3 regions of the Paraburkholderia sp. EB58 genome follow, and region 3 is predicted to be linked to each of the others. Evidence: predicted binding sites of a transcription regulator. Region 3 holds the regulator's gene; each other region holds the start of a gene.
What was found. Region 3 encodes FNR, which switches genes on or off when oxygen is low (the NO sensors DNR and NnrR bind a similar motif). Its sites were predicted from a motif close to TTGATNNNNATCAA; they were not measured.
Positions count from the first base shown of each region.

Region 1: cyoA (ubiquinol oxidase subunit II) is a predicted target of FNR. The motif match lies at 8,490-8,503, and genes of this name have one in related genera.
Region 2: P3T40_RS43205 (fatty acid desaturase) is a predicted target of FNR. The motif match lies at 3,155-3,168, and genes of this name have one in related genera.

Region 1 covers NZ_JBNDMQ010000004.1:373,299-383,940, forward strand. The annotation lists gene P3T40_RS08885 (carbohydrate ABC transporter permease) at 1-852, opposite strand; gene P3T40_RS08890 (carbohydrate ABC transporter permease) at 862-1,764, opposite strand; gene P3T40_RS08895 (ABC transporter substrate-binding protein) at 1,873-3,114, opposite strand; gene P3T40_RS08900 (LacI family DNA-binding transcriptional regulator) at 3,389-4,417, shown strand; gene cyoD (cytochrome o ubiquinol oxidase subunit IV) at 4,484-4,816, opposite strand; gene cyoC (cytochrome o ubiquinol oxidase subunit III) at 4,817-5,425, opposite strand; gene cyoB (cytochrome o ubiquinol oxidase subunit I) at 5,425-7,416, opposite strand; gene cyoA (ubiquinol oxidase subunit II) at 7,420-8,313, opposite strand; gene P3T40_RS08925 (complex I subunit 4 family protein) at 8,645-10,192, opposite strand; partial or broken gene P3T40_RS08930 (hypothetical protein) at 10,545-10,642, opposite strand, start outside.
Region 2 covers NZ_JBNDMQ010000065.1:3,485-14,126, reverse strand. The annotation lists gene ntrB (nitrate ABC transporter permease) at 1-528, shown strand, start outside; gene P3T40_RS43220 (ABC transporter ATP-binding protein) at 518-1,468, shown strand; gene cynS (cyanase) at 1,491-1,940, shown strand; gene P3T40_RS43210 (MBL fold metallo-hydrolase) at 1,965-2,849, shown strand; gene P3T40_RS43205 (fatty acid desaturase) at 3,289-4,359, shown strand; gene P3T40_RS43200 (non-heme iron oxygenase ferredoxin subunit) at 4,402-4,746, shown strand; gene P3T40_RS43195 (NAD(P)/FAD-dependent oxidoreductase) at 4,743-5,990, shown strand; gene P3T40_RS43190 (sugar phosphate isomerase/epimerase family protein) at 5,987-6,850, shown strand; gene P3T40_RS43185 (LacI family DNA-binding transcriptional regulator) at 6,864-7,871, opposite strand; gene P3T40_RS43180 (sugar ABC transporter substrate-binding protein) at 8,059-9,078, shown strand; gene P3T40_RS43175 (ABC transporter permease) at 9,088-10,068, shown strand; gene P3T40_RS43170 (ATP-binding cassette domain-containing protein) at 10,065-10,642, shown strand, end outside.
Region 3 covers NZ_JBNDMQ010000013.1:208,193-218,834, reverse strand. The annotation lists gene P3T40_RS20890 (SMP-30/gluconolactonase/LRE family protein) at 1-127, opposite strand, end outside; gene P3T40_RS20885 (aldehyde dehydrogenase (NADP(+))) at 169-1,749, opposite strand; gene P3T40_RS20880 (dihydrodipicolinate synthase family protein) at 1,793-2,734, opposite strand; gene P3T40_RS20875 (helix-turn-helix transcriptional regulator) at 3,626-4,330, shown strand; gene P3T40_RS20870 (XRE family transcriptional regulator) at 4,314-4,643, opposite strand; gene P3T40_RS20865 (MFS transporter) at 4,842-6,383, opposite strand; gene P3T40_RS20860 (FadR/GntR family transcriptional regulator) at 6,544-7,233, opposite strand; gene P3T40_RS20855 (universal stress protein) at 7,523-8,005, shown strand; gene fnr (fumarate/nitrate reduction transcriptional regulator Fnr) at 8,188-8,937, shown strand; gene P3T40_RS20845 (SUMF1/EgtB/PvdO family nonheme iron enzyme) at 9,072-10,412, shown strand; partial or broken gene P3T40_RS20840 (IS91 family transposase) at 10,417-10,642, opposite strand, start outside.

The sequences.
Region 1 (10,642 bases), on a different contig from region 3:
CTATCCCTTGGTCGCGCCGAACGTGAGTCCGGTCACAAAGTGCTTCTGCATGGCAAAGAACATCGCGACCGAAGGCAGCGCGGCCAGCACCGACCCCGCGGAAACGAGATTCCACGAGGTCGTCCATTGCCCTTTAAGCGCCGCGACGCCCACGGTGATAGGCGCCGCGTCATCGCCTTGTGTGAGACACAGCGCCCAGAAATAGTCGTTCCAGACGAACGTGAAGACGAGGATGCCGAGTGCGGCAAGCGCCGGCCGCACGAGCGGCAATACGATGCGCGTGTAGACCGCCCACTCGCTCGCGCCTTCTACGCGTGCCGCCTCGATCAGTTCGTACGGTAAGGCGCGGATGAAGTTACGCAGGAACAGCGTGCAGAAACCGGTCTGAAAAGCGGTGTGAAACAGCACCAGCCCTAACACGGTGTTGTACAGGCCGAGAGTCAGCGTCAGTTGCCGAACCGGAATCATCAGGATCTGCACCGGCACGAAGTTGCCCGCCACGAAGATAGCGAGCAGCAGCAGATTGCCGCGAAAGCGATAGTTCGCCAGCGCGTGTCCCGCCATCGAGGCCAGAAAGATCGACACCGCCACTGAAGGCACCGTGATAAGGATGCTGTTCCAGAAGTAATGGAGCATCGGCGTTTGCGTGAGTGCCGTGCCATAGTTTTCGGCCAGCGCGAAGTGTTCGGGCCAACCCCAGTAATTGCCGGCCGAGAGTTCGTCGCTGGAGCGTATCGACGTCACCAGCACCGCGAGCAAGGGCAACAGCCAAAGCAGCAACGCGCACGGTAGCGAGAGCTTGTAGAGCAGGCGGCTGCCGGGACGCCAGCGGGCAACAGGCATCGGATACATGTCGGCTCCTCAGGATTCGCTGCGCACGAGACGCCGCAATTGCCACACGATGAAGATCAGCATGATCATGAACAGCACAACCGCAATCGCAGCGGAATAACCCTCGCGGTAGTACTTGATCGCCTGGTCGTACATGAAATAGGCGAGCACCGTCGAACTGTCGAATGGGCCGCCTCCGCTCATCACCGAAATCAGATCGAAGCTGCGCAGCGCGCCAATCACCGTCAGCACGACGGCCATGAACGTGGCGGGCCGCAGTTGCGGCAGGATCACGTGCCATAGCAGCTTGAGGCCTTCGGCGCCCTCCATGCGGGCCGCTTCGATCACCTCGCTGTTGATGCCGGTGAGCCCCGTTAGGTAGAGAATCATGCAGAACGGAATCTGCGGCCACAGCGCGGCGAAAATGATGCCGTAGGTCACGTAGCGCGGATCGCCAAGCACCGGCACGCCGTGTCCGACGACCAGCTTCAGCAAGCCGAAGGTCGGATCGTAGAACCAGCCGAACACTAGCCCGACCACAACGCCCGGCAGCACGAACGGCGCAAAGAACAGCGATTTCACGAGCCGGATACCGCGCACGTTCTGGTTCAGATAGAGCGCGAGCGCCAGACCGCAGGGCGGCGCGAGCAGAAACAGCACAAGCCAGATGACGTTGTTCTTCAGCGCCGTGTAGAACGTGTCGGAGTGCAGCAGTTCGCGGTAGTTGTCGAGTCCCGCGAAAACCCGCGGCGTCATGCCGTCCCAGTTATAGAAGCTCAGCACGATGCTGCTGATTATTGGGTAGATCACGTAGATCGCAAACAGCAGGCCGCCCGGCAACAGGAACAGCAACGCCGCGCGATTGCGCCGACGGCTCAGCGGCGCAGGCGCCCTGCGCCGTGTGCGGCTGACGGGCACGGCTTTGTCGGACATGGTGGTGGACACGTTCAGGTTCCTCGTCCAGATGCAGATTGCCGGGTTACGGCGCATTCGCTGCTCAGACACGCTGCGCAATACGCCACAACCCGGGCATGCCTTCGCCTACTTCTTGTAGATCCGTTGGCGGAACTGTTCGAGGTGGTTCAGGATCGCATCGATCTGGTTAGGATCGCTATAGAACTGCTGCATTCCCTTCATACCCTCGTCGGCCATTTCCTTGGTCATGTCGCGGTCGTAGAACTGCGCCACACCACCGGGCGTGCTCGAGAGGATCTGGAAGCCGATCTTCGAGATCGGGTCCTGCGGCTCAGGCGCCTGGTTGTTCGACGGCAACTGCCCCCAGCCCTTCGCCAGTTCACCGTTGATCTGCGGTTGCGCCATGAAGGCAAGCAGACGGTGCGCATCCTTCTTGTTGGTGGCCTTCGCGGGAATCATCAGGATGTTGACCGGACCGTCTTCGGCCATCGGCACGGCCGAGTCGATCACCGGGAAGCGGAAGTAGCCCATCTTGTCGCGGGTTGCAGCCGGTAGGCCTGCCGAGAAGAACGTGCCCATCAGCATCATCGCGGCCTGACCGTTGACGAGCAGCGGGCTCACCGAATCGACGTCATACGAGAGCGCGTTGTCGACGAAGTACTTATCGTCGATCAGCGTCTTCCACGTCGCGTAGACCTTGCGAACGCGCGGGTCGGTGTAGGCGATGTCGCCCGCCATCAGTTGCTCGTGAAACGCGTAGCCGTTGATGCGCAGGTCCAGATAGTCGAACCAGGCCGCGAGTGTCCATGAGTCCTTGGCCGGCACGGCGATCGGTGCAATGCCCGCCGCCTTCAGCTTCTTGCAGTCGGCGAGAAACTCGTCCCATGTCTTGGGTTCGTCCGTAATGCCCGCTTTCTCGAACAGGTCCTTGCGGTAAAAGAATCCGTACGAGTCGTAGCCGAGCGGCGCGGCGTATTGCTTGCCGGCGTATGTTGACGGAGGTTTGACCGCGGCGTAGGTCTGGTTCCAGCCGTCCTTCTGCCAGTCGGCGCTCAGGTCGTCGAGCAGGCCGCGCTTGGCGAAATAAGCCATGCGCTCGCCGTTGTGCCAGCTCAGCACGTCAGGCGGATCGGTCGCGAGCCAGCCGGACATCTGCACCTTGTAGGCCTCCTCACCGACATAGGTCACTTTCAGGTCGACATCCCGATTGGCCTTCTCGAACTGATCGAACGCGCTTTGCCACACCGCGCGCTGATTGCCGCGTGCGGATACCGTGACCCTCAGCGTCGCGGCGTCGGCGTAGGTTGCGGCCGTCATCGCGAGACACGCGATACCCGCCAGCAAAAACTTCCCAGCTTTGAACTTCATGGTTGTCTCCAATATTCAATTTATGGTGGCTTGTAGTGGCTCGCGGTGGCCATTCCCGGGCCGGGGGTCGTGAAATTTAAGCGCTTAAATTTTTCGACGGCAAAATGGCTGTTTGAATTAACATGTCTTCCTCCTGTGCCTGAACATGAAATTAGCCGAGCTGTTCTGGACACGCAACCCTTACAACAGCGTCTCAATATATGGGCGAAACATTAGAAAAGCGGCCATACCCTATGGCTCACCGCTCGTTTACCCTCGCTGCGATGCGTCATTCATGGTGACACTCGCCGAAGTCGCGCAGCGCGCGCAGGTCACCGCGGCCACTGTTTCCAATGTATTACGCAATCCTCAGAAGGTGAAGCCGACCACCGTGGAACGCGTCATGGCCGCCGTGCGCGAACTCGGTTATCGCCCTAACCTCACGGCGCGGGCACTGGCCGAGGGGCGCACATCCACGCTCGCCTTGATGCTCTCGAATATCTCGAACCCGTTTTATCCTGAGTTCGTGCTGGAAGCTGAAACCGCTGCGCGGCGGCGTGGCTATTTCCTGCTGGTCTGCAACACGGACGACAACCCGGCGATTGCGCGCGCCTACCTCGACAAGATCGCCGGCACGCTCGCCGCCGGTGTGATTGTGATGAACACCGACGTCAGCGCGGGCGAACTCGCCGATATTGCGCAGCGCGGCTCGGCGCTTGTGCTGTGTATGTGGGAGAGCGCTCAGGCGACGCGCGCGCTGCCCTGCGTCACGGTCGACTACACACACGCGGGCGGTCTCGCCGCCGCGCATCTGTACGAACTTGGTCATCGCCGGATTGGCGCGCTGCTGGGGGAAGGGTCCGGTGGACCGCAATCGACGCGCCTTCGTGGCTTCGTCGAGGCGTTGGCTGCCCGAGGTGTCGCCGCGGACGCAGTGAAGGTCCACGCTTGCCGCGATTCGATCGAGGCGGGCTACGAGGCGGCCCGCGCGCTGCTCAATGAGCAGCCTAAACTGACGGCGCTGTTCGCGACCAACGACCTGATGGCGATTGGTGCGATCCAGGCGACGACGGATATCGGCAAGCGTGTGCCGCAGGATCTTTCGGTGATCGGGCTGACCAATATCCATCTCGCGCATCAGTTTCGTCCCGCGCTCACCACGGTCGGTTTTCCGACCGCCGCGATCGCGTCGATTGCGGTCGCGCTGACGATCGATCGTATCGAAGGCATCAAGCCCAAGCGCGACGCGTACAAGGTGCCGCTTTCGGAACTGGTGATTCGCGACACAACAGCGCCAGCGCCGAAGGCGCCGCGCCGCAAGTAACGACACTAGCTTAGAATGCAGAACGGCCCCTCCTGGAGGGGCCGTTCTGCATACATCTAACGCTGCTTAACGCGACATCATGTTCATGCTGACGTTATGCATGATCCACAACGAGCCAACGATCAGAATGACGGCGGTGAGCACGGTAAAGCCGAACGCCATGACGTTCCACCGTTGTGCCGACGAGGTGTTCATATGCAGGAAGAACACCAGGTGCACGATGATCTGCACAAACGCCAGGCCGGCGATTGCCAGCACCGCGCTTTGGCCGGTCAACGAACCGGTCATGATGATGCCGAATGCCGCAGCAGTCAGCAGAACGGACAGGATGAAGCCAGCCGTGTAGCTACCGAAGCTGCCGTGGCTCTCACCCGAGTGAGCGGTATGTCCGTGGTCCATTTAGATCACACTCGTAAGGTAGACAAAGGTAAAGACACCGATCCAGACGATGTCCAGAAAGTGCCAGAAGAGGCTCAGGCACGTCAGGCGCGTCAGGTCGCGCTCGCTCAGCTGAGGACTGCGGATCACCTGAACGCCCAGCACGATCATCCACAGCAAGCCGAACGTCACGTGCAAACCGTGCGTGCCGACCAGCGTGAAGAACGACGACCAGAACGCGCTGCGGTCCGGACCCGCGCCCACCGAGATCAGGTGCGCAAATTCGCGCAGTTCGAGCACGAGGAACGACGCGCCGAGCAGGAACGTCACTACGAGCCAGCCGAGCAGCATGCCCTTCTTGCCCTTGTGCGCACCGATCATGGCGAAGCCGTAGGTGATCGAGCTCAGCAGCAGTGCCGCCGTTTCCAGCGCGACGCCCGGAATCTCAAACATGTCCTTGGCGGTCGGGCCACCGGCGAACTGGTGGCTCATCACTGCAAAAACTGCAAACAGCGAAGCAAAGATGATGCAGTCGGTCATCAGGTACAGCCAGAAACCGAACACCGATTGCGACGGCACGTGATCCGCGTCGTGATGGACGTCGTGCCCTAAAGTAGTCGTCTGTGACATTAATCCACCTCTGCCAATTCAAGCGCCTTACCTGCGCTACGTCCTTCTTCGATCTGACGAACCGTCTCGGCGGGAATGTAATAGCCGTGGTCGTCGCTGAAGCTATGGACGATAACCGTACCAATCGCCCCGACGATGCCGATGATCGCGAGCCACCAGATGTGCCAGATTGCGGCGAAGCCGAGCACCAGGCTGAACGTGGCGATGATGAGGCCAGCGCTCGTGTTCGACGGCATGTGAATGTCGCGGTACACCAGCTTGGTCTTGTCGACCTTCGCGCGCTGCTTCATATCGGTGAACGCATCCAGCTCATGCACCGTCGGCACGAGCGCGAAGTTGTAGACCGGCGGCGGCGACGTGGTCGACCATTCCAGCGTACGGCCATCCCACGGATCGCCCGAGACGTCGCGGTTACCCGGCAGATTACGGTCGCGAATGCTGACGTAGATCTGCAGCAGTTGACACGCAATACCGATAGCGACCAGGACTGCACCCACTTCAGCCAGCAGCAGCCACGGATGCCATTGCGGGTTGTCGTAGTGATTCAGACGGCGCGTCATGCCCATGAAACCGAGCACGTAAAGCGGTGTGAACGCGACCCAGAAGCCAACCTGCCAGAACCAGAATGCGGCCTTGCCGAGCTTTTCGTTCAGCTTGAAACCGAACGCCTTCGGGAACCAGTAGTTGAAACCAGCCAGATAACCGAACAGCACCCCGCCGATGATCACGTTGTGGAAGTGAGCAATCAGGAACAGGCTGTTGTGCAGCACGAAGTCCGCGCCCGGAATCGCCATCATCACGCCGGTCATGCCGCCGATCGTGAAGGTGACCATGAAGCCGAGCGTCCACAGCACCGGCGTCGAGAACTCGAGGCGGCCCTTGTAGATCGTGAACAGCCAGTTGAAGACTTTCACGCCAGTCGGAATCGCAATGATCATGGTCGCGATGCCGAAGAAGGCATTCACGTCTGCGCCCGAACCCATCGTAAAGAAGTGGTGCAGCCACACGAGGAACGACAGCACCATGATCGCGCAGGTCGCATAGACCATGGTCTTGTAGCCGAACAGCGGCTTCTTCGCATACGTCGCGATGACTTCCGAGAAGATACCGAACGCCGGCAGGATCAGGATGTACACCTCCGGATGGCCCCACGCCCAGATCAGGTTCAGATACAGCATGGCGTTGCCGCCACCTTCATTCGTGAAGAAGTGCATGCCGAGGTAACGATCGAGGCCGAGCAGGGCCAGCGTGACCGTCAGAATCGGGAATGCAGCCATGATCAGCACGTTCGTGCACAGTGCCGTCCACGTGAACACCGGCATCTTCATGAACGTCATGCCAGGCGCGCGCATCTTGACGATCGTGACGAAGAAGTTGATCCCGGTCAGCAAGGTACCAATACCGGAGAGCTGCAAACTCCAGATGTAGTAATCTACTCCCACACCCGGACTGAATTTCAGCTCCGACAGCGGCGGATAAGCCAGCCAACCGGTCTGCGCAAATTCACCGATCACGAGCGAAACGTTGATCAGGATCACGCTGACTGCCGTCATCCAGAACGACAGCGAGTTCAGGAACGGGTATGCCACGTCACGTGCGCCGATCTGCAGCGGCACGATCAGGTTCATCAGGCCCACCATGAACACCATCGCCATGAAGAAAATCATGATGACGCCGTGCGCGGAGAAGATCTGATCGTAGTGATGCGGCGGCAGATAACCAGGGTTGTGATACGCGATTGCCAATTGCGTGCGCATCATGATTGCGTCGGCGAAGCCGCGCAGCAGCATGATCATCGCAACGACGATGTACATGACGCCGAGGCGCTTGTGGTCGACCGACGTCAGCCACTCGCTCCACAAGTAGCGCCACTTGCCGAGATACGTCACGGTGCCTAACACCGCCACCGCCGCGATGCCCATCATCGCAGCGGCCATCATAATAATCGGCTCGTGGTACGGAATCGAGTCGAGGGTTAATTTACCAAACATGCTTTACCCCTTGGCCTTACAGTTGCTGGCGTCTTTCAGATCCATGACGTTGCCGTTGTTATAGCGGGCGATGATGTTGTGAAAGAGCTTCGGATCGACCGACGAGAAGTAGGTGACCGGCGCTTTCTCACCCGGCTGCGACACGACGTTGTAGCGGTTCATGTCGAGGCTGTCCGACGAGGCGCGCACTTTCGCGACCCATGCGTTGAAATCTGCGGGCGACTCGGCAAGCGCACGGAACTTCATGTCCGAGAAGCCCTTGCCGCTGAAGTTGGCCGATTCGCCTGCGTAGTCGCCGGCTTCGTCAGCAATCAGATGCAGCTTCGTCTGCATGCCTGCCATCGCGTAGATCTGGCCGCCGAGCTGCGGGATGAAGAACGAGTTCATCACCGAGTCCGACGTGATATTGAAGTTCACCGGCGTGCCCACGGGAATCGCGAGCTGGTTGACCGAAGCGATGCCGAGGTCGGGGTAGATGAACAGCCACTTCCAGTCGAGTGCGACCACTTCGACGTTGATCGGCTTCACGCTCGATTCGAGCGGACGGTACGGATCGAGCTCATGCGTGCTCTTCCAGGTCAGCACACCGAGGAACAGAATGATCAGCGTGGGGATGGTCCACACCGCGATCTCAATGCCCGTGGAATGCGACCAGTTAGGACGGTACTCGGCGCTCTTGTTAGATGCGCGATAGCGCCACGCGAACAGCAGCGTCAGCGCAATGACCGGAATCACGACGATGAGCATGGCCCATGTCGAAGTGGCAATGAGGTCACGCTCCGCGACGCCCACGCTGCCTTTGGGGTCCAGGATATCCAGGTTGCTACAACCTGAGAGCAGCGTTACCAGCCCAATGGCGACGGAACTCATCGCCCCCCGTAGAGTCTTTTCTTTCATATCGATTGCCTGCTCTTTACGTCTTCAATGAACATCATCCGACCGCTCTCCATTAGTAAGCGGTCGCATGGTAAAGCGTCGTTAACTTGTTATAAAGAACTATTTTTGCAACGATCTCTTGCGAGTCGCAAATCGTGCGACACGTTGCCGCACAATTCTGTGCACATGACCGGTGCTTGCTTTACATCAAGAGATAAAACGACTGCTAACGCTACGGACCGCGAGCCTGTAACGACCGTACATCCAGAGGGCTGCGCACACTTCGGTAAAACAAAAGCGAGCGCGCCGTATCCCCTTCGGAAGACACGGCGCTGCTAAACAATCAGTGCAATCAGCCCGGTGCGTGTGTTGCGTTTACCGCAGCGCGGGCTTGCAAACGTTCGCCGTTTTCGACCGAGGCGGCCTCGACCGGTTGCGGCGTGCGGTTGGTCTGCGCGAGCAGGCTGGTCGACGACGGATTGATGGCATCCGTGAACGGCTTTGGATAGATACCAATGCCCAGCACCAATACCGCCATGGCACCCAGCAGCACGAACTCACGCTTGCTCACGTCACTTAGTTTCGCGACTCGCACATTGGCGATCGCACCGAAGATGACGCGCTTGTACATCCACAGCGTGTAGCACGCGCTCAAAATCAGCGTCAGCGCCGCGAGTGCACCGATCCAGAAGTTGAAACCGACCGCGCCCATCAGGACCATGAACTCGCCGACAAAGCCAGCGGTGCCGGGCAAGCCAACATTCGCCATCGAGAACAGCATCACGAAGACCGCGAACTTGGGCATTGTGTTGGCCACGCCGCCGTAGGCGTCGATCGAGCCGGTTTGCGTGCGATCGTGCAGCATGCCCGTGCACAATAGCAAGGCGCCGGACACCAGACCGTACGAGATCATCTGCATGATCGCGCCTTCCTGGCCCAGCGGATTGAAGATGAACAAGCCCAGCGTGACGAGGCCCATGTGCGACACGGACGAATACGCGAGCAGCCTGCGGATGTCGGTCTGCACGAGTGCCAGCAGGCTCGAATAGATCACGGCCACGAGCGACAGCGTGATCATCGCCGGCGCAAAGAAGTGGCTCGCTTGCGGGGTGATAGGCAGCGCGAAGCGCAGCAGGCCATAGCCGCCGATCTTCAGCATGCCGAGCATCACGGCTGCGCCGGTCGGTCCGTCAAGGTGGACGTCAGGCAGCCAGGTGTGCACCGGCCACATGGGCACCTTCACGGAGAAGGCGGCGAGGAAGCCGAGGAAAACCAGCATCTGCGGCACGAAACCGAGTTGGGCCGAGCGCCAGATTTCGAGGTCGAAGCTGTGAGTCTGTGCATACAGATACAGCATCGAGATCAGCATCATCAGCGAGCCGATCAGCGAGAAAAAGAAGAACTTGACCGCCGCGTACGAGCGGTTCTTGTTGCCCCACGTCCCGATCAACAGGTATAGCGGAATCAGTGTCGCTTCGAAGAACACGAAGAACAGCATGCCGTCTTGCGAGCTGAACACGCCTTGCATGAAGCCCGACAGCATCAGGAACGCGCCGAAATACTGTGCGCTGCGCAGCTTGATGGATTCCCATCCCGCCACCACGATGACGACGGTCGTCAGCGCGGTCAGGACGATCAGCCACAGTGAGATCCCGTCTACGCCAAGATGCCATGCGATGTCGAACGACGGCAACCACTTGACGTTCTCGACAAACTGCATGGCCGGCACGCCGTTCTGGAAACCCGCGACCAGCGGAATGACAGGCAGGAGTCCGGCGATTGCACCGATAAGTGCGAGCCAGCGAGCGCGGCCGGGCGAACCGGAACCCGCTCGCAGAACGATGATGCCCGCCACGATGGGGACCCAGATCAGGAGGCTTAGAAGCGGTGGGGATTGCATTTGTTCTTTAAAGGGCTGAAGCAGGAAAACGTCCGGATCAAGGCCGTCAAACTGAAAGCATTGAAATACACATTACGGTCTGATTGCGCCGATTAGGCGCATCACTCGATTCGGGGGCCAGGTCAACGCGTCCCAATGTCGCACACGCGTCAAGGGTTAACGAGGATAACCCGAAATTAAGATTTTTGCAGCGCCGCAAACAGATGTTAAGTAATTAGTGCAGTACTCGGCAGACTCTATTGCAGACTTAGGTATTGCGCACATAGGATGAGATGTGCACTTGCACAAAATTTAGCCATTTTTCATGGGAAAATGACCTGATTTGGTGCATGGCAGAGGTAGTTCAAATTGATTAACGGAGCTGAAAGCTGGCGTGGCGCGTGGCCGGCAATTTATTACAGATGGAAAGGAAATGGTCGATTGACAACCGGAAGCTTACAAAAATATTCG
Region 2 (10,642 bases), on a different contig from region 3:
GTTGCGGTGCCGCTCGGTTTTGTGATTGGCATGTCGCGGCTTACGTTCCTCGCCTTCAATCCGTTCGTGCAGGTGCTGAAGCCAATTTCGCCGCTCGCCTGGATGCCGATCGCCTTGTACACGATCAAGAGTTCGTCGGCCTCGGCGGTGTTCGTGATCTTCATCTGCTCGGTGTGGCCCATGCTCGTCAATACCGCGTTCGGCGTCGCCGGGGTGCGGCGCGACTGGCTCAACGTGGCGCGCACGCTTGAAGTGCCGCCATTGCGCAGCGCGCTGTGGGTCGTGCTGCCCGCAGCGGCGCCCACCATCGTCACCGGTATGCGGATTTCGATGGGCATCGCGTGGCTTGTAATCGTCGCGGCCGAAATGCTGGTCGGCGGCACCGGCATCGGCTACTTCCTGTGGAACGAATGGAACAACCTGTCGCTGGCGAACGTATTGTTCTCGGTATTGCTCATCGGTCTGGTCGGTATGACGCTCGACCTGCTGTTCGCCCAACTTCAGCGCAGGGTGACCTATGTCAACTAAGTCGAACTCCCAGACGTCCGGCGCCACGAGTTTCGTCAGCGTCGAAGGGCTGATCAAGCGCTATCGGGACGACTTGCCGCCGGTATTCGAAAACGTCAGCTTCACGATCGAGCAGGGCGAATTCATCTGCGTAATCGGCCATTCCGGCTGCGGCAAGAGCACCATCCTGAACGTGTTGGCCGGTCTCGAGCGGCCCAGCGAGGGGCACGTGATCGTGCGCAACCGCGAGATTTCCGGACCAGGTCTCGATCGTGGCGTGGTATTCCAGAACCATGCGCTGCTGCCGTGGATGACCGTGGAAGGCAACATCGCGTTTGCGGTGCGCTCGCGCTATCCGGATTGGACACGCGAGCGGATCGCCGCGCACGGTGCACGCTTTATCGAAATGGTCGGGCTGAAGGGCGCCGAAAAGAAGAAGCCGTCGGAGTTGTCGGGCGGGATGAAGCAGCGCGTTGGCATTGCACGGGCGTTTGCGATCGAGCCGCGCATGCTGCTGCTCGACGAGCCGTTCGGCGCCCTCGACGCGTTGACGCGCGGCGTGATCCAGGATGAGCTGCTGAAAATCTGCACCGCGACGCAGCAGACCGTGTTCATGATCACGCATGACGTCGACGAAGCGATTCTGCTGTCGAACAAGATCATGCTGATGAGCAACGGGCCGCGCGCCCGGATTGCCGAGATCGTGGTCAACACGCTGCCGGCTAACCGTCAGCGCGAGACCATGCATCACGACCCGCAGTTTTACCGGATCCGCAATTATCTGGTCGATTTTCTGGTGCGACGTTCGAAAGAACTGAGCGCCACCCACGGCGACCGGCCCGATACCGGGCGCGTGGCCGCCGCCGCAACGCGGCTTGTTTATCCCGGGCTCGATGACGGCGCAGCCGCGCCGGTCGCAGTTGCACGGGCTGCCGGACCGAATCTCAAGGCGATTGCCTGATCTCTTACCCAAGGAACCAACCATGATTTCCAGCCGCAATGAAGTAACGCAGATGATCGTTTCCGCCAAGGTCGCGAAGGGCCTGAAGTGGAGTGAGGTTGCCGGGAAGATCGGCCAGAGCAAGGAATGGACAACGGCCGCGTGCCTCGGCCAGATGACCTTCAGCAAGCAGCAGGCCGAGATTGCCGGCGAGATTTTCGGGCTGCCGGACGAGGCCGTCGCGTGGCTGCAGATCGTGCCGTACAAGGGATCGCTCGAGACCGCGGTGCCGACCGATCCGCTGATCTACCGCTGGTACGAAATCGTCAGCGTGTATGGCACCACGATCAAGGAACTGATTCACGAAGAGTTCGGCGACGGCATCATGAGCGCGATCGATTTCTCGATGGATATCCAGCGTGAGGCCGATCCGAAAGGCGACCGCGTCAAGGTGCTGCTATCCGGCAAGTTCCTGCCGTACAAAACGTATTAACCGCGTTTTTTCCTTGGCCTCAATATGAATACCGCGAGCCTCATGCTGATCGAAGGCTTCTTCGACCCCGCCACCTGGACGGTCAGCTACCTTTTGCTGGATGTTCGAACGGGCGACTGTGCACTGATCGACAGTGTGCTCGACTATGACCCGAAGTCAGGCCGTACCGGCACGACGGCAGCCGAGAGGCTCATAGCTCGCGTTCATGAGCTTGGTGCGAAGGTCCAGTGGCTTCTCGAAACCCACGTGCATGCCGACCATCTGTCCGCCGCGCCCTACCTGAAGGAACGGCTCGGTGGAAAGATTGCGATCGGCGCGCACGTGACGCGCGTACAAGACGTGTTCGGCAAGCTGTTCAACGCCGGCTCGCAATTGGCGCACGATGGCAGCCAGTTCGATCACCTGCTCTCCGACGGCGAAACATTCGCCATCGGGGCGTTGCAGGCGCGCGCGATCCATACGCCGGGACATACGCCGGCGTGCATGACCTATGTGGTCAGCGACGGCGACGAGAGCGCGGCCTTTGTCGGCGACACCCTGTTCATGCCCGACTACGGCACCGCGCGCTGCGACTTTCCCGGCGGAGACGCCCGTACGCTCTACCGGTCGATCAACAGGGTGTTGAGCCTGCCGGCGGACACGAAGCTATACATGTGCCACGACTACCAGCCCGGTGGGCGGCCTTTGCAGTTTGTCAGCACGGTAGCCGAGGAGCGCGAACACAACGTCCATGTGCGCAACGGTATCGACGAGGAGGCCTTCGTTGCGATGCGCACCGCGCGCGACGCGACACTCAACATGCCGGTGCTGATGCTGCCGTCAGTGCAGGTCAACATGCGCGCCGGACATATGCCCGATCCGGAAGATAACGGAGTGTCGTATCTCAAGATTCCCCTCAACGCAATCTGACCGAGAGTTAGACATGAAAACGGAACCCCGAATACGCGCTACCACCGGCCACCAACAAGTGGGGCCCATTGCGCGATTGCAGACGGCCATAGTCCATTCGTGGATGCGGGTATTTGGACTATGTCACTCACCGGCTTAACGTTCGGTCGCGTGCCGGAGCGGAGTCGCCTAAAAACTTACGCGGTCACTCTGGAAACAAGTCCCCGGGATCTCACCGCTGAACTGCAAAAATAGTTGCATAGCCTGTCACCGTAGAATTTATTTTCTATTTCAAGTGCCTTGCCCAGCGCGGCTTAGCGCGGCGCTTGATGGGAATCCATCATTTTTCCGGCTGAACAAGCGGTTCGCATCAACTATCTTGGTTTCAACGAGAGGCCTGACCGTCCAGCGGTTCCGGAGCAAGGCTCGCAGAACTTCAACATCCAGCAGGAGACATCTCATGTCCGCGACTTCTGGCGTCGCCGGCGGTACACCCACGCCCGGCTTTGATGACAAGGCTTTCGACGACACCCTCAGCCAGCAGTGGTATCAGCCTGCCATTCCGCGCGCCGTGCTCAAGGAACTCATGAAGCGCAGCGACGCTGAAGGATGGCGCAACTTCGGCCTGTGGCTCGTGCTGCTGATCGCGTCCGGCGTGGTCGCGGCAATGACATGGGGCACGTGGTGGGCGGTGCCCGCGTTTTTCGTCTACGGCACGATCTATTCGTCAAGTGATGCCCGCTGGCACGAGCTCGCGCACGGCACGCCGTTCAAGAGCCGTGGGGCCAACGACTTCTTCTATCACCTGTCTTCGTTCATGACGATTCGCGAAGGCTACTGGTGGCGCTGGAGCCACGCGCGCCATCACACGCACACCTATTTCCAAAGCCGCGATCCGGAGATCCAGGTCGCCCGCCCGACGAAGGTCTGGCCCATCGTGATTGATTTCTTCGGCCTCATGGGTTGCACGCTTGAAGTCGGCAAGATCGTGCGCCATGCGTTCGGCCGTGTCGATGCCGCGACCGATGCTTTCCTGCCCGCCTCTGAAAAGCCCAAGATGATCTGGTCGTGCCGCATCTACCTGGCGGTTGTCATCTGCACGATTGCTTTGGCGGTCGCGATGCGCAGTTTCCTGCCGCTGATGTTCGTATGGACGCCGCGGTTCTACGGCGGCTGGCTCCATCAGTTGCTCGGCCTTACGCAACACGCCGGCCTCGCCGTCAACGTGAAGGATCATCGGTTGAACACACGCACCGTCTACATGAACCCGGTGTTCCGTTTTCTGTACCTCAACATGAACTACCACCTTGAGCATCATCTGTTGCCGATGGTGCCGTTTCACGCACTGCCGCGTCTGCACGAGGCCATCAAGGATCAGTTGCCTGCCGCCTATCCGAGCCTCTATGCCACCTATCGGGAGATGCTGCCGGCGCTGTGGAAACAGCGCTCCGATCCGCAGCACGTGATCGAGCGCACATTGCCGGTCAGGCGCACGGGGCAGGGCAGCTTTGCGGCACAGCCTAACGTGTGAAAAGACAGCCTGAAGAAAACATCAGATAGAACGGAGACTGCCGTGGCCATCGAAACCAGCAGCTTGAGGTGGGTCGTCGCCTGCGCGACCGATGACATTGATGAAGAAGACGTGATTCGCTTCGATCATGAGGGCGCGAGCTACGCGGTATATCGCATTGACGGCGGCTTCTTCGCGTCGGACGGCTGGTGTACGCATGAACGCGCGCATCTCGCCGATGGTTTCGTCGTCAATCGCGAGATCGAATGTCCGCTGCATCAGGGGCGCTTCGACATCCCAAGCGGCAAGCCGAAGAGCCCGCCCGTGTGCGTGCAGTTGAAAACTCATCCGGTACGCGTAGAAAACGGTCAGGTGCTGCTCGGCGTTCCCGGTCAGGACGCATCATGAGAATCCGCCCTACGATGGTCATCATCGGCGCCGGTCAAAGCGGCGCGCGCGCCGCGCACGCCCTGCGCGACAACGGCTGGGATGGCGGCGTCACGCTGCTCGGCAATGAATGCGTCGCCCCCTACGACCGGCCACCGCTTTCCAAAGCGGTATTGCTCGGCGAGAAGTCCACAGCGCAATGCGCGCTTTATGATGAAGCGTTTTATAGCGAGCAACGGATCGATCTGCGTATCGATGCCGCCGTTGAGCTCATCGACCGCGCCGCACGGCATGTCGTGGTGAAGGGCGGCATGGCGATTCCGTATCACCGTCTGCTAATCGCCACTGGCGCCGCGCCGCGCAAGCTCGCGGTGCCGGGATCGATGCTCGCGGGGGTGCATTGCCTGCGCACGGTCGCCGACGCCGGGCAGATCGTTGATGAACTGCAATCCGGTCGCCGGATTGCGATTGTCGGGGCAGGGTTCATCGGACTCGAGATCGCCGCGACGGCCGTGGCGCGCGGCTGCGAAGTGGTGGTGATCGAGACTGCCGCTCGTGCGTTGATGCGCGCCGTGCCAGAAGTCGTTGCCGGTTATCTGGTCGCACGTCATCGGCAGATGGGCGTCGATATCCGCTTTGCGGTTCAGGTGGAGCGGATTCTCGGCGAGCAACGTGTGAGCGGCATCAAGCTGTCCCACGGCAGTACGCTCGCGTGCGATTGCGTGATCGCAGGCATCGGCGTCAAGCCGCGCACCGAACTTGCGGAGGCCGCGGGCATCGACGTTGCGGATGGTATCGCGGTCGACGACACGCTGCGCACCAATGACCCATACATCTTTGCGGCCGGCGACGTATGTTCGTTTCCACATCGGCTGTTCCGCCGGCGAATCCGCCTCGAGTGCTGGAAGAATGCCGAGGATCACGCGCGCATCGTCGCGCGCAACATGCTCGACCGCGGTGAGACGTATTCGGAAGTCCCATGGTTCTGGTCCGATCAGTACGACATGACGATCCAGATCGCAGGCATGCCGGCCTTTGCTGTGACGACTACTGTGCGCGAGGTGGGCAAAGCGTCGCGTATCTTCTTCGGGCTCGACCGTGACGGCGTGCTGGTGGGCGCCAGTGGCGTTGGCCATGTAAGCGAGATTGCGCGCGACGTGCGCATCGCCCAGGAACTGATTGCCAGACGTGCCAACATCGATCCCGCGCTGCTTGCGGACCGCAACGTCAAGCTCAAACCGCTACTTGCTGTGGAGGCGTTATGAGTCAGCGCCTGGAAATATACCAGTCGATGTGGGCGATGGAACGACGTCGCACCGACGGCCGCGAGCGCACGCTCGAAAAGAACATCGAGATGATTGCGCGGGCCGGCTTCGACGGCGTGAGTGTGGGTTACGCGACGCGCGAAGAAGTCCGTGATCTCTCCAGTCTGCTCGCCGCCACCGGTCTTCACGCGGAAGCGCAGTGCTTTCCGCGCACGGTCGACGATCTGCAACCGGTGCTTGAACTCGCCACCGAATTCGGGGTTCACCATATCGATCTGCAGCCTGACGTGCGGCCGCGCCGCATCTCCGACTGCCTGACGCTGATCGACGGCTGGACTCGGCTCGCGGAACAGGTCGATTTTCCCGTGTACATCGAAACGCACCGTGACAGGATGACGACCGATCTGCACTTCACGCTCGATCTGCTCGACGAGCGCCCTGATCTCAAGCTTCTGGGCGACATCTCGCACTACCTCGTCGGGCGCGAGTTCGCGTGGCCCGTCTCCGATGAAAACCACGCGATGATGCACCGAATTCTCGATCACTCGTGGGCTTTTCATGGCCGTGTTGCGAGCCGCGAGCAGGTGCAGATCGAAATATCGTTTGAACCGCATCGCATGTGGGTCGAACTGTTTCTCGACTGGTGGCGTTACGGCTTCGCCTCATGGCGACAGCGCGCCGGTCCCGACGATTCGCTCACCTTCACCTGCGAACTCGGACCCAAACCGTACGCGATCATTGGCGCCGACGGCAATGACACGACCGATCGCTGGGCTGAGGCCTTGCTGATGCGAGACTGGATTCGTCAGCTGTGGGACGAGGTGATTCAGGAAGACGTGGCGTTGGCAGACAGTCGCTGAATCAATCGCTGAATCAGTCGCTTAAGGGAAGATTTTCACGCAACAGCACGGTGACGGGAATCTGCAGTCCTAACGTAACGCCGGGATCCCGGTGGTAGTGCCGTAGCACGATTTCGATCGAACGCATCGCTTCGCCGGCTGGGTTCTGGTCCAGCACGGCGTCGAGCGTGCCTTCGATCAGCAGTCGCCGCGATGTTTCATTGAGTTCGTGGCCGATGAAAACCGTCGAACGGGCGCGATCGAGCGCGACGAGCGTCGCGCCCACGCCTTCGTCACCGACTGAAATGTTGTAAATCCCGCGCAGGTCGGGATAGCGGCGGAAAGCATTGCGAGTGAGTTTCTCGGTAACAGCCGACTGCTCGCGGCTTTCTATCGTCTCCACGATGTCGCAGTTCGGAAAGCGGTGTCGTAGCACCGAACGGAAACCGCTTTCGCGTTCTTCATGACCGAGGAAATCATGCATGCCCGTCAACACGAGCACCTTGCCTCCAGCGTCGCCGAGAAAGCGCCCCATCAGTTCGCCCGCGACGCGTCCGGCGGACCGGTTATCAATGCCGACGTAGGCAAGGCGGCCGGTGCCCGGGAGATCGCTCGCGAGTGTGATGACCGGCATCGTGTGGCTCACCTGACGCAAGGCAGTGGTGATGTCTGGATGCTCATACGCGACGATCACGAGCGCGTCAGCTCTCTGCGTTGTCCGGCGGATCGTGTCAACCACGTGCGTGGGGTCGAGGCTGTCGAAGTAGGTGACAGCGCAGATCACGCGCTGGCTTTCGAACGCTTTCTGCGCGACTTCGAAGCCCTGTTTGAGCGACACGTAATACGGCACTACCGGCTGCTGCAACAGGATCGCAATGCGCAGCCAGCGCACCGAGACCGATTTAAGCGCGCGGTCGATCTCGAGCTTGCGTGCCCACTCCAGAACGCTCATCTCTTTTTCACGCGATACGCCACCGCGGCCGTTCAGTACACGGTCGACAGTTGCCTCGCTGACGCCAGCGGCTTTCGCGATGTCCGCCATGCTGGTTTTGCGGCGGGAAGTACCGGGACGGACAGACGTACGGCTAGCCATGTGTTGGATCGGAAGTCTCACAGAAAGAAGAACCGACGATGACGCGATCATCGCATCACTGCGCCGGCTCATCAAGCCGGTTACCTGAATCACCTATAGAACCCGCCTCAGTAGCGGGACTCATCAGGAGACAAAGATGAACCCGAAAATGCCCTTACTCCAACTTCGGCCGCTTGCCAGCCGGTTTGTGATCGCTGCCTGTGTGGCGTGTTCGCTATTCGGCGCGAACACAGCGCGAAGCGCCGAGCCACTGAACATTGTGATGCTAACGCATGGTGCCGCGACCAACGCGTTCTGGCAGGCCGTCAAAAAAGGCTTCGACGACGCTTGTGCGCGCGTGCAGGCCCATTGCCAGATGGTCTTCACCCAAACCGACGGCTCGATCGAGCAGCAAAGTGCGAACTTTCAGGCCGCGCTTTCGCGCAAACCGGACGCCATCCTGACAACGATCGTCGACGATTCGGCGCTGACTTCGGTGATCAACGAGGCGCGGGCGAAGGGCGTGATGGTGATCGCCTATAACGTGGACCAAAGCGGCGGCGCATCGGGGGCAGCGAAACGACAGTCGTTCATCGGACAAAACTTCGTGCCGGCGGGACGCAGCCTCGCGCAGCAACTCACCAGGCAATTTCCTAAGGATGGTCCGATCCGTGTGCTCATCGGCGTCAGTGCGCCAGGACAGAACTGGGCGGAGCAGCGGGCGAAGGGCGTGATGCAAGGTATCGACGACTGGAAGCGCGCCAACCCCGATCGCAAGATCGTGATCGACCGGATCGACTCGGGCACTGATCTCTCGGTGACGGGCGAGCGGGTCGGCGCCTATCTCACGGCGCATCCCGATACCACAGCTTACTTCGATATGGGCTTCTTCCATGCTGCCGTCGCACAGACGCTGAAGGATCGCGGCGTGCCGCCGGGCAAGGTGTTGCTCGCAGGATTCGACATCGTGCCTCAGGTGCTGCAGATGATGAAGGCCGGCTACATCCAGGCCGAAGTCGATCAGCAGCCGTACACACAGGGTTTCATGCCGGTGATGCAGGTGTATTTGGCGAAGTCATTTGGTCTTGCGCCCGCCGATATCAATACCGGTGACTCGCTCGTGATGCCGGCGCAGGCCGATTCCGTCATTGCACTAGCCCAAAAGGGCCTTCGCTAGGAGATGGCGATGAAAAAGCTGCTCAAGATCTATCTGCAGAAACCGGAGCTCGCGGGCATTGTCCTACTCGCCCTGCTGGTTGCACTGTTCCAGTTCCGTTCGCAAATGGTGTTTCTCAGCGCGGAAAACGTGCGGGGCATTCTGGGTGTGTTACCGGAGGTCGGACTCGTCGCCATTGGCGTCACGTTGCTGATGATTTGCGGTGAGTTCGATCTATCGGTTGGATCGGTGTTCGCGCTCACGCCAATGTCGATCACGCTGCTCGTCAATGCGGGCGTGCCGTTCTGGCCAGCCTTCCTGATCGGCTTGGTTGTCGCGGCGGCCATTGGGCTGATGAACGGCTTGATCACGCTCGTCTTCAACATACCCAGCTTCATCACGACGCTCGGCATGCTGTTCATTGTGCGTTCGCTGACTGTCGTGTTGTCGGGCGGCTTTCCGCCGACCCTGCCAATCGACCAGATGCCCGCTCATCTGTTTGTCAGTTTCATCGGGCCGGATGGACTCTTTCGAGCGTCGTTCCTGTGGTTCATCGGCATTGGCGCGGCAGCAGCGATATTGCTGTCCGCGACCAATCTGGGTAACTGGATGAAGGCGACGGGTGGCTTTCTGGAAGCGTCGATCTCGAGCGGGGTCCCTGCGCGGCGCGTAAAGCTCTTTTCGTTCGTGCTGTGCGCGGTGCTTGCGGGATTCGCCGGGATGATCCAGGTGCTGCGGCTCGGCGCCGCCTTGCCGTCGATCGGCGATGGACTCGAACTCCAGGCAGTTGCGGCGGCAGTGATCGGAGGAACCGCGCTTTCCGGCGGTATCGGCAACGTGCTCGGCGCGGTGGTCGGCGCACTGCTGATCCGCGTGATCGACAACGGCCTCGTGCTCACGCAGGTCGACGCAAACTGGTTCAAATTCGCGGTCGGCAGCCTCACCATCTTTGCCGTGGTCGCCAACGCCTGGATGCGCCGCACGGCGCGACACCTGAAGGTGCAGCTATGAACACAATGTCTACCGATGCCCGGGATCTGCTTTCCTATCCGCACGAGAGTGTCGACGCCGGTCGTGCCACAGCACCACTTATGGCCGTGCGCAATCTGCACAAGTGGTATTCGGGCGTCCATGCGCTCAACGGCGTGAGTCTCGAGTTCAAGCGTGGCGAGGTTGTGGGTTTGCTGGGCGACAACGGTGCGGGCAAGTCGACGCTCATCAAGATTCTCTCCGGTGTGCACCGGCCTGATGGTGGCGAAATCCTGTTCCAGGGCCAACCAGTACGGATCAAGTCGCCGAAGGCCGCCATGCATTTGGGTATCGAGACGATTCATCAACACAACTCGCTCGTGCCGAATCTCTCTATCGCGCGGAACCTGTTCATTGGCCGCGAGCCGCTGCTCTTCTCGCTGTTCGGCATCGGGCCCATGGACCATAGCCGCATGCGAACCGAGGCCGTCAAGGCGATCGCCGATGTCGATCTGCATCTGCGTTCTGCGGAAGCGTTGCTCGGCGAGCTGTCAGGCGGTCAACGCCAGGGCGTGGCAATTGCACGTGCGATGCATTTCAAGTCGAAGCTGCTGAT
Region 3 (10,642 bases):
GACCTTCCGACCAACGCGCGCCCTGATACAGGCATTCGACCGAAGCCGACGCCAGCCGTAAATCCTTGAACCGTGGATCGAGGATGCGGACAGCGGGGTCGGGATAGCGTCGGTTCGTCTCGGTCATGCCATGTCCTCTGGTTGCCTGCGCGTGGTCAGGTTACGGTTTTAACCCTGCATCAGCTTACCGTCGCGCAAACGCCAAAGGTTGAGCGGATTGCCGTCGTGCAGCGCTTCGGGCAACAACTCGGCCGGCAGATCCTGATAGCAGACCGGACGCAGGAAGCGCTCGATCGCGGTTGCGCCCACCGACGTGGCGCGTCCATCGGAAGTGGCCGGGAACGGCCCGCCGTGCACCATTGCGTACGACACTTCGACGCCGGTCGGGAAACCGTTCGCGAGAATTCGGCCCACCTTGCGCTCGAGTGTCGGCAGCAGTTGCCGCGCCAGCGCATAGTCGTCCGCTTCGAGCTGCAGCGTCGCGGTCAGTTGGCCTTCGAGATGCTCGGCCACCTTAAGCATTTCGCCGATGTCCGCGCAGGTGACGATCAGCGAACTCGGCCCGAAGATTTCGTCCTCAAGCTGCGCCGAGGCAAGGAATTGCGCTGCCGAGGTCTCGAACAACACCGGCAATGCTGCACACGTCGCGTCCGTGGACGCGCCTTGCGCCACGCTTTGCACACCGTTGTTCGCGACGCGTCGTGCAACGCCGTCCTTGTAGGCTGCAGCGATACCTGCCGTCAGCATCGTCTGCTCGCCCTTGCTGGCGAGTGCCTTCGCTGCCGCGTCGATAAAGCCGCGCGTATGCGGGCCCTCAAGTACCAGCACCAGACCCGGATTCGTACAGAACTGGCCAACGCCGAGCGTGACCGAGTCGATCAGAGCGCTCGCCAGCGCTTCAGCGCGCTTTGCCAATGCACCCGGGAACACGAAGAACGGATTGACGCTGCTCATTTCGGCGAACACGGGAATCGGTTCGCGACGCTTCGAGGCGATCTCGACCAGCGCGAGGCCACCGCGGCGCGAGCCGGTAAAGCCCACCGACTTGATAGCAGGATGCTTGACCAGCGCTTCGCCGATTTCGTTACCCGCACCGACCACGAGCGAGAACACGCCTTCGGGCAGACCGCTGTCGGCGACTGCCTTCTGGATCGCCCGGCCCACCAGCTCGGACGTGCCGAGATGCGCCGGATGCGCCTTGACGACCACCGGGCAGCCCGCCGCCAGTGCGGAGGCCGTATCGCCGCCCGCGACGGAAAACGCCAGCGGGAAATTACTGGCGCCGAACACCGCGACCGGTCCAACCGGAATCTTCTGCAGACGCAGATCCGAACGCGGCAAAGGCTTGCGTTCCGGCAACGCGGAATCGAGCGTGGCGGTCAGCCAGCGGCCTTCGCGAACCAGCGATGCAAACAGCTTGAGCTGACCGACCGTGCGGCCGCGCTCGCCTTCGAGACGCGCCTTCGGCAGCGCCGATTCAATGTGCGCGCGCTCGATCAGCGCATCGCCGAGTGCGAGGATATTCTCGGCAATCGCTTCGAGAAAACGCGCCCGCGTCTCGAGCGAGACGTGACGGTAGGCGTCGAAGGCCTGGGCCGCGAGTTCGCAGGCGCGCTCGACGTCCGCTGCGCCGCCCGCGCCAAATGCGGGTTCGATTTCCGTGTTACGCGCCGGGTCAAACGCGCGCAGCGTGCCCTGAGTTCCGCGCACTGCGGAAGCTCCGAGCAACATGTCTCCGGTGATCTGCATCATGTATTCCTTTTAGCCTTTTAGCTTTTGAACCGCTGGATCTTTAGCGCGCCGCGGAAGCCTGCGCAAACTGGCCTTCGAATGCCAGCAGCGCCTGCGTCGCCTGATCGATACCCGCATGATCCTCCTGTGGGCTCGAGCTCAGCAGCGGCAGCATCGGACCCATGTCGGCGATCTTCGAGAACGTGACTGCATCGTGCAGCACGCGAATCAGCGAAATCTCGTCCCGCAAGGTTTCGAGCGGCATGAAAGCGTCGTAAATGCCTTGCGCCTCTTCCATGCGGCCGGCCTTGACAGCATGCAACAACGCCGTCACCGCGTGCGAGGCGATGCAGCCCGAGCCCGTCGTCCAGGCAGCGAGGCCGAAATCGCGCACGTGCACCAGTGCCGGACGCTCACCCATGCCGGACACCACCTTCGCAGCCGGCACGCTTTGCAGCAGGCGGCGCAGATAGTCGTCCTTGGCAGGGTTGTCGCGCACGATAGCGTATTTCACGGCAATGAGTGTGCCGCGCTCCACCAGACGTGCCAGCGTGTCGACGTCCACATAGTTTTCGCTCTTGATGTAGAGCGTGAGCGGGATGCCCGCTGCGTCGACGATGCGGGTCAGGCCTGCTTCCACGCCTTCGGACGTGGTAAATCCGGCGAGCGGCAGCACCATGGCTGTGCGGTAGGAGGTCTGCGCGAGGATGCGCGCCTGATCGAGCATCTTGCCGTAGTCCGGGCCGATGGCCGGAATCACCCGCGTGTCCGGGCCTGCGCTCTCTGCGAGCAGATCGAGCAGCTCGCGGTATTCGCTGACGGCAACGTGATACAGGTTGGCATTGCCGCCGTACAGCAAGGTGCGCACGCCGCCTGCCTCGATGTGCTGGATCAGCTTGCGGTTTTCGGCGGCGTCGAGCGAGTAATCGGCGCGGCGGGCCAGCGGCGGCACAGCCATGACGGTGGCGGCGAACTCGCTATCGAGGATGGGAGAAGTTTTCATGGCACCTCAAGACAGTATTGAAGAATTGATGCCAAGGTAGCATCCAGCCCGCAATGTTGTCAAACAACATTTGAAAAGCATTCGGATCACATCTTCCGCAGACGGTGACTCGTCAGGCAAAAGAAATCTTATAGTTCCTTACAGCTTGGGCGTTGCACGACCGATGCGGGAGATTTTTCCGGACCGCACAGGCCTCGAAATTTCGTATGACAACATTTTTGCCGGAGGGGCATGTAGCCGCAGGAGGTCGTTCGGGAGCGGAGGCGCCCTATCCGATGATACGGACACTCCGTCGTCAAAGTGCGACAAATAAAACGGCCCAGGTAAAACATTCCTAATCGTATATTAACGGTCAATTTGACCGCATTGAACGGCGCTCTATTTCCCCAAACCCTGTTTCTATCGGGATCACGCAATTGGTTCAGCGAACGATTTGAACCGCGCTGTACATTTGAGCCAAAACATTCGGTTTTTATTGTTAGAAAAACGTCGGGACTTTTATTGCCGTCAGTCGATCTTTGAAACTATGATACCGATCGGTTCAAATATCCGTCGCCAAAATTGTTAAATCGGTTGGGGAAATCGTTTTCAGATGGATTTGATTTAACAATTGTGAGGCGCTGCGCGCCGCGGGCCGTAAGGTCTTACAACTGGCCACCGGCCCAGGCAAATTTTTTGTCGACCAGAGATCTTTAGATTTCTATAGACTGCGCGATGAGAATCCGAGTAGCCGGATTAGAAGAGATTGACTTTGCGTTTTGAACCGTTGAGTAATAAACGGTGATAAATTGCTGCCCAATACCCATGCCGGTCGCGAGTTCGCGCCGACGAAACCCGCGGCCGGGCTGCTGCGATTGAGAGAACGAAGTGTCGCTACATTTTATCGAGCAAATGTCGCCACTGGTGGACGCCCCAGACGAAACGACGTGGTTCAACGCGCTCACCGCGATCGCCGGCACCTGGGGGTTTGATCGGGTTCTAATTGCGATGCTGCCGCGGCCGGGCATGCGCCTTGAAGATGCTTATGTTCGCAGCACGTATTCGCAAGCGTGGCAGCGCAGTTATGAAGAGCAGGGTTTCGTACATATCGATCCTGTCGTCACTCATTGCCTGACCCGCTCGGCGCCACTGATCTGGTCGCCGGAACTGTTTGCCACCCGGCAACAGCGGGCGCTCTACGAGCTTGCCTGCGCGACGGGGCTGCGCTCGGGCCTGTCATTGCCGATCCACGGCCCGAATCAGGAAGCCGGCATGCTGTGTTTCGCCAATAACTTCAATACGAACGACGCGTTCTGGACACATATCGACGGCGTGCTGCCCAATCTCGCCCTGCTGCGCGATGTGGTGATCGACACCAGCAGCCGCCATGTCCATACGCATGCGAAGACGGTGATGCCGCAGTTGACGCCGCGCGAGCGTGAATGCCTGAACTGGACCGCGCGCGGCAAATCCACCTGGGAGATTTCACATATTCTCAGTTGCTCGGAAGCCGCAGTGAACTTCCACGTGAAGAATATCAGAGCGAAATTCGGAGTGAACTCAAGGCGCGCGGCAGCCGTGATTGCCGCGCAGCTCGGCCTTATTGACCCGGGTTAAGCAAGGCGGCAGCGTCGCGGCTATAAATCACCCGTTCAGCACGGCCCAAATCGCCGTCAGAAACCGTCTTCAGGAAGTAGAGCCCCAGCAGGATTGAAACCGGCGGCGGAATTTCTGCGCCGGATTCGAAGCGACTGCCGCGCGATTGCGTCACGCCAAAGCGTGCCCAGAAACGCCGCTGGCTTTCCTTTTTCATTTTGCGGTAAGCAATGATCAGATGGCGGTCAACCGTGGATGGCGTCTCTTCAGCGGTGTCGACCGTACGGTTTTGAATCGTGACAGGTGCTTTCCAATGATTTTCGAGTAATTCCATGGCGAGTTTCTCAGGTGGATTGGCCGTTATTTGTATGAATTTTGCGGGACCCTGAAAGACCACACACCTATCCAGGTAGGTAGGTGCAAAACCGACCCAACGTGCATAGGGCTCTTTACGCGTTTTTTATTGCCTGCGATTCGTTCGGCAGAGGCGAAAAAGATTCAGGAGCGCCGTACGGCGCACCCTGAAAAGCGATTAATGCGCTGCTGGCGTGCCGCTGTTGCTGCCGCTGCTGCGCTTAAAGGTGATATGCGAGATCCGGCGCACCACGAAAGCCGCCATCAGCGCGGCGGCGCCGGTGAGCACCACTCCGATATGGATGGACTGAACCAGCACCCGGCGCGCCGCTTCCACGAGCGCAGGTCCAGCCAACCCCGCGTGCGCCAGCTCGCCCAGTAAGGTACCGCGCAGGCTCGGGTCGATCAGGATCCGCGGGTCAGCCAGTTTGGGCAGCCACGTGGAGGCGATCGGTTCGCCGAGCACCTGCAACGACTCGGCGACACCTGCCTCGTAGCGCCGGTTGATAATCGTGGCGACGATACTGGTGCCCAGCATGCCGCCCACCATTCGCGTGGACTGCAACAGCGCGGTGGTAATGCCGAAGCGCTCGCGGCCCGAAATCTCCTGGCCGAAGACGTTCAGGTTGTTGAGAATGAAGCCAAGCCCGATCCCGACCGCGCCCATGGCCAGTTCAAGGTAAAGATGCGGCGTGGCCGGCGTCGCCAGCGCAATGCCGGCCGAGGCGATCACCAGCAGCATGAAGCCGATTGACAGGATCAGCGTCGGCTTCGGCATGTGAATCACAATCCGCGTGTTGATCACGCTGCCTAGCGCGATGCAGGCGGCGATAGGCGTGGCGAGCAGACCCGCCTGCTGCGGAGTCAGGCCAAAACCGCCCTGCAACAGCAGCGGCGCGAAGAAAATCAGCGAAAACATGACAAAGCCGGACAGCAGCGACAGCGTGAACAGCGTGACGAGTTGGGGATCCCTGAACAGATCGAGCGGGATGATTGGATGCGAGGCGCTGCGCTCGCAGATTAGCAGCGCAGCGGCGCCGAGCACGACCAGTGCCGCCAGCACCAGATTGCCCGTGGTGAGGCCCGACTTCGGCACCGCTTCGATAAACGTCTGCAAGCCGCCAAGCACCAGCGCGACCAGCACCGCGCCGGTCCAGTCGATGCGCACCTGGCCGCTGACCGCACGCCGGTAATTGGGCAGATGCGCCCAGATGAAATACAGCGCAAACACACCAACCGGCAGGTTGACGAGGAAGGTGGAGCGCCAGCCGAACTGCTGGCTCAGCCAGCCGCCGAGCGACGGCCCCGCCGCTGTGCCGATCCCGTAAGCCGCCGCCATGATCACCTGCCAGCGCACCCGGGCGCGGGCATCGGGGAACAGATCGGGAATCGCGGCGAAGGCGGTGCCCACCATCATTCCGCCGCCAACGCCTTGCAGACCGCGCGCCACCACCAGAAACGGCATGCTGGGCGCCACGCCGCACAGAACCGAGGCGACCGTGAAGACGATCACCGCGGCAATCACGAAACGCTTGCGTCCGAAATAGTCGCCCAGCCGGCCAAACACCGGCACCGTCACCACCGACGCCAGCAGGTACGCACTCGCGATCCACGCGTAGTACTCGAAACCGCGCAACTCGGAAACGATCGACGGCAAGGCGGTGCTGACCACGGTCTGATCGAGCGCGACCAGCATGTTGACAAGGGCGATGCCGAGCATCGCCAGCAGCGCATCACGGAAAGGCAGAGGGCGGGGAGAAGTCACTTCGGGACAACGCGGCTTAACGCGTGCAAGAGGGCGTGAAAAAGCCAGACACGAGGCCGGGCTGATTGAAACAAAACGGGCCGCGTTCGACGCGGCCCGGCAAGACGGGGAGAACTCAGGAACCGAACATCCGTTCGAGCGCGTTTTCGAGGTGCGCCCGCATCGCATCGCCGGCCGCGGGACCATCCTTGCGGCGGATCGCTTCGAGTACGGCCAGATGCTCGGCCTGCACCAGCCGCTGCCGCTCGACCGTCTTCACCAGCGACAGGTTGCGAGACAGATTCATGCTGAACACGATCTGCTCTTCGATGAAGGACATCACGGTAATGAAAAACGGGTTCTTCGACGCCCGCGCGACCGCGAGGTGAAACGAGAAGTCGTCCTTCGCGCCGATCCCCTGGGTTTCGACGATGCGCTCCAGTTCGTCCCACGCGTGCTGGATCGCGGCGATGTCTTCCGCCTCGGCCTTCTCCGCAGCAAGCTCGGCCGCCCCGGCTTCGGTGACGATGCGGAATTCGTAGCAGCGGCGGATATCGGAGAGTGTCTCGAGCGGCGCGAAGCGGCGCACATCCGGATCGGGCCGGCGAGCGACCGTGGTGCCCGAACCGTGACGCGTGACGATGATGCCGTCCGCGCGCAGCCGGGCCAGCGCTTCACGCACGGTAGGCCGCGAGGTTTCGAAACGTTCAGCGAGCGCGTGCTCGGTAGGCAGGCGCTCACCTTCCTTGTACTCGCCTTCGAGTATGCGGTTCAGGATGTCGCCGTAGATCTTGTCGGGCAAGCCCGTCGATTTGCGCTCGTTCATCATTGATGAAAGGGTTTGCTTGTCAGAATAGACCACGATTGTAAGGCAAACAGTGCGTGCTGCCTGCTCAAAAATTAGCCAAATGGCCCGAACGACGCCCGCAAAAGCCTGCTGGGCGGCGCGGAGACTATATGACCCTACTCGCAGAAATTTGACAAGTGTTTGATTTACATCCTGACAAAACTGCACATACTTCGGCCATCATTTAAGCTGGAATCGGCAATAAGCCGCCATTGGAGAACAGCATCAGGCGCAGCCGGCCACGAACCCTTCCAACGCGGAGTCCAACATGTACAAACGTATCCTCGTAGCGGTCGACGGCAGCAATACCTCCCGCCGCGCATTTGAATCGGCCCTGAACCTGGCCCGTTCGATGGGCGCGGTGCTCCAACCTTTCTATGTCGTGGATAACGCCCCGATGTACTTCGAGGCGCCGGGCTATGACCCGTCCATCCTGCGCAACCGGATGATCGAGCAGGGCAAGGAACTGGGCGCCGAGTTCAACCAGGCCATGCGTGAGCGCGGCGTCACCGGTGAAGTGACGGTCGGCGAAGCATCCTCGATCGACGATATCTCCACCGTCGTATTGAAAGCCGCCACCGCGTTCAACGCCGATCTGCTCGTGATGGGCACACACGGACGCCGCGGCGTCCAGCGGCTCTTTCTTGGCAGCGTCGCGGAGCGCTGCGTGCGGCAAGCAGCGTTGCCGGTACTGCTGATTCCATCGGCTGCCGGACAGGAGCCCGACGCTCGGGCGGACGCTGCCGCCTAAGCGAGGTAAACCAGGCGCCATAGTGTGACCTGGCGCCCGGCGTTCCCTGGGCGCGACGTAACATCACGGCCGCGTGATCTCGCTCAAACAGGGGAAACCCTTTTCACGCGTCATTTTGTCGCGAAACAGCGCATACCCATGGTGGGACAATGGGTTTGTTTCCTTACAGACGGCCGTACACCATGCTTACGCCCACCCCGGTAGCCCGCCCTTCCTCCCGCCGCGTTTCTCCCCGCCCTGCCGCCCGCAGCGCCGCGCGCTGTTCCAGCTGCGCGATGCGGCAACTGTGTATGCCTCAAGGCCTCTCCTCTGAAGAGCTGCCAAAGCTCGAAGCGCTGATCTGTAGCGCGCGTCCGGTGCAGCGCGGCGAGTCGCTTTACCGCTCCGGGGACGCGTTCGACAATCTGTATGCCGTGCGTTCCGGCTCCCTGAAGACCACCATGGCGCACCGCGACGGCCGCGAACAGGTGACCGGCCTGCGCCTCGCGGGCGAGGCGCTCGGCCTCGACGGCATTAGCGACGACAAGCACGCCTGCAGCGCGACGGCGCTCGAGGACAGCACCGTCTGCATCGTCCCGTATGTCGCGCTCAAGCATCTGTGCCGCGAAGTCGGCTCCATGCAGGAGCGTCTGCACAAGTTGATGGGCGAGCAGATCGTCCGCGAGGCGGCGCAGATGATGGTGCTCGGCTCGCTGTCCGCGGACGAACGGGTCGCCGCGTTCCTGCTCGACGTGTCGGAGCGCAACGCGCAACGCGGCTATTCGTCGGCGGAATTCAACCTGCGCATGACGCGTGAAGACATGGGCAGCTATCTGGGCATGACGCTCGAAACGGTCAGCCGCACGCTGTCAAGATTTCAAAAGCGCGGCCTGATCGACACGCAAGGCAAGTTCATCCGTATCGTCGATATCGAAGGCCTGCGGCAGGTGTAGTCGCCTGCCGCTGCGGGCTTAACAGATGGCGCGGCCAAGGCTGCCGCGCCCGTCTGGCGGTGCGTCTGCCTGGCACGTCTTCTGCGACTCAGGTACAGTCTTCAAACTGTCCCCCATCCAGGAGACCCGGCGATATGAATCGCGACCCCGCCCCGCATCATCCGCTAGTCCAGCGCCTGATCGACGCGCGTCACATTACTGACGCCCTCTTCTCCATCGTCAAACCCGAGTACCTGTACGAACGGCCGATCCGCGAGCGCCATCGGATCGTGTTTTATATCGGGCATCTCGAAGCGTTCGACCGCAACCTGTTCGACGAGCGGTTGTGCTCGCTGCCCGCCTTCGATGCGTCGCTCGACACCCTGTTCGCGTTCGGCATCGATCCGGTCGACGGCGGACTGCCGACCGACGTGCCAGGCGATTGGCCATCACTGGAAGCCATACGGGCGTATGGCCAGCAAGCGCGAGCGCAGATCGACCGTGAGCTTGCGGCATTGAACGTCGAAGGGCAACCTCAAGGGAATGGCGCGCAGACCGGCTCGACCGAGCAACTGCTGAACGTCGCCATTGAACATCGGCTGATGCACGCCGAAACCCTAGCTTACATGTTGCACCAGTTGCCGCTCGTGCAGAAGATTGCTGGACGCGGTGCGGGCCAGGATCAGCGCTCCAGCTACCACGAAGCAGCGCGTACCGATCGAGTCAGCGCGCCTGATCACGCGCCGATGGTCGCGGTGCCGGCAGGTTCGACGACGCTCGGCATGACGCGCGAAAGCGGCCGGTTCGGCTGGGACAACGAGTTCGGTGAATTGCGCGTCGACGTGCCGGCTTTCGAAATTGATCGCTACATGGTGACCAACGGTGCGTACCTCGAATTCGTGATGGCCGGCGGCTACCGCCAGCGGGCGTGGTGGAAAGACAAGGACTGGGTCTGGAAGGAGAACGAGCAGATCACGCACCCGGCCGGCTGGTCGCAACGCGCCGACGACGGCGAATGGCTGCTACGGACCATGTTCGAAGAAATCCCGTTGCCGCTCGATTGGCCCGTCTATGTCAGCCATGCCGAAGCGAGCGCCTATGCCCGCTGGGCCGGTAAAGCCTTGCCGACCGAAGCGCAGTGGCAACGCGCGACCCACGGCGCGCCACACGCGGCGTCAGGTAATTTCGATTTTCGTGGATGGGATCCGCAGGCCGTTGACGCGCATCCCGACAACGTCAGCACGTTCGGCGTGGAAGGCCAGTTCGGCAATGGCTGGGAATGGACGTCCACGTTATTCGACGCGTTGCCAGGGTTCGAGCCGTTTCCGTTCTATCTGGGGTATTCGGCGAACTTCTTCGATGGGCAGCATTACGTGCTGAAGGGCGGGTCGGCAAGAACCGCACAATGCATGTTGAGACCGGAGTTTCGCAACTGGTTTCAGCCGCATTATCAGTATGTGTATGCGGGGTTTCGGTGTGTGCGGGGTGACGAATAAAGCATAAGTGCGGATGATGCGTCAGTGCCGAGCCCCAGAGCCCCACGTATGCAGCACAAGCGCCGCGCCAATCTGCGCGCCCAGATGCTTCGGATCGACGGCGATGGTACGCAGGGTCTCGGCGGCAACATCGAACAGCAGCCCGTAAATAACCGCCTTGTTGTACCAGGCGATCAAGCTGATCGCAGCGGGTAATGTGAAGACTACGGTGAAGACCACGTGGTAATACT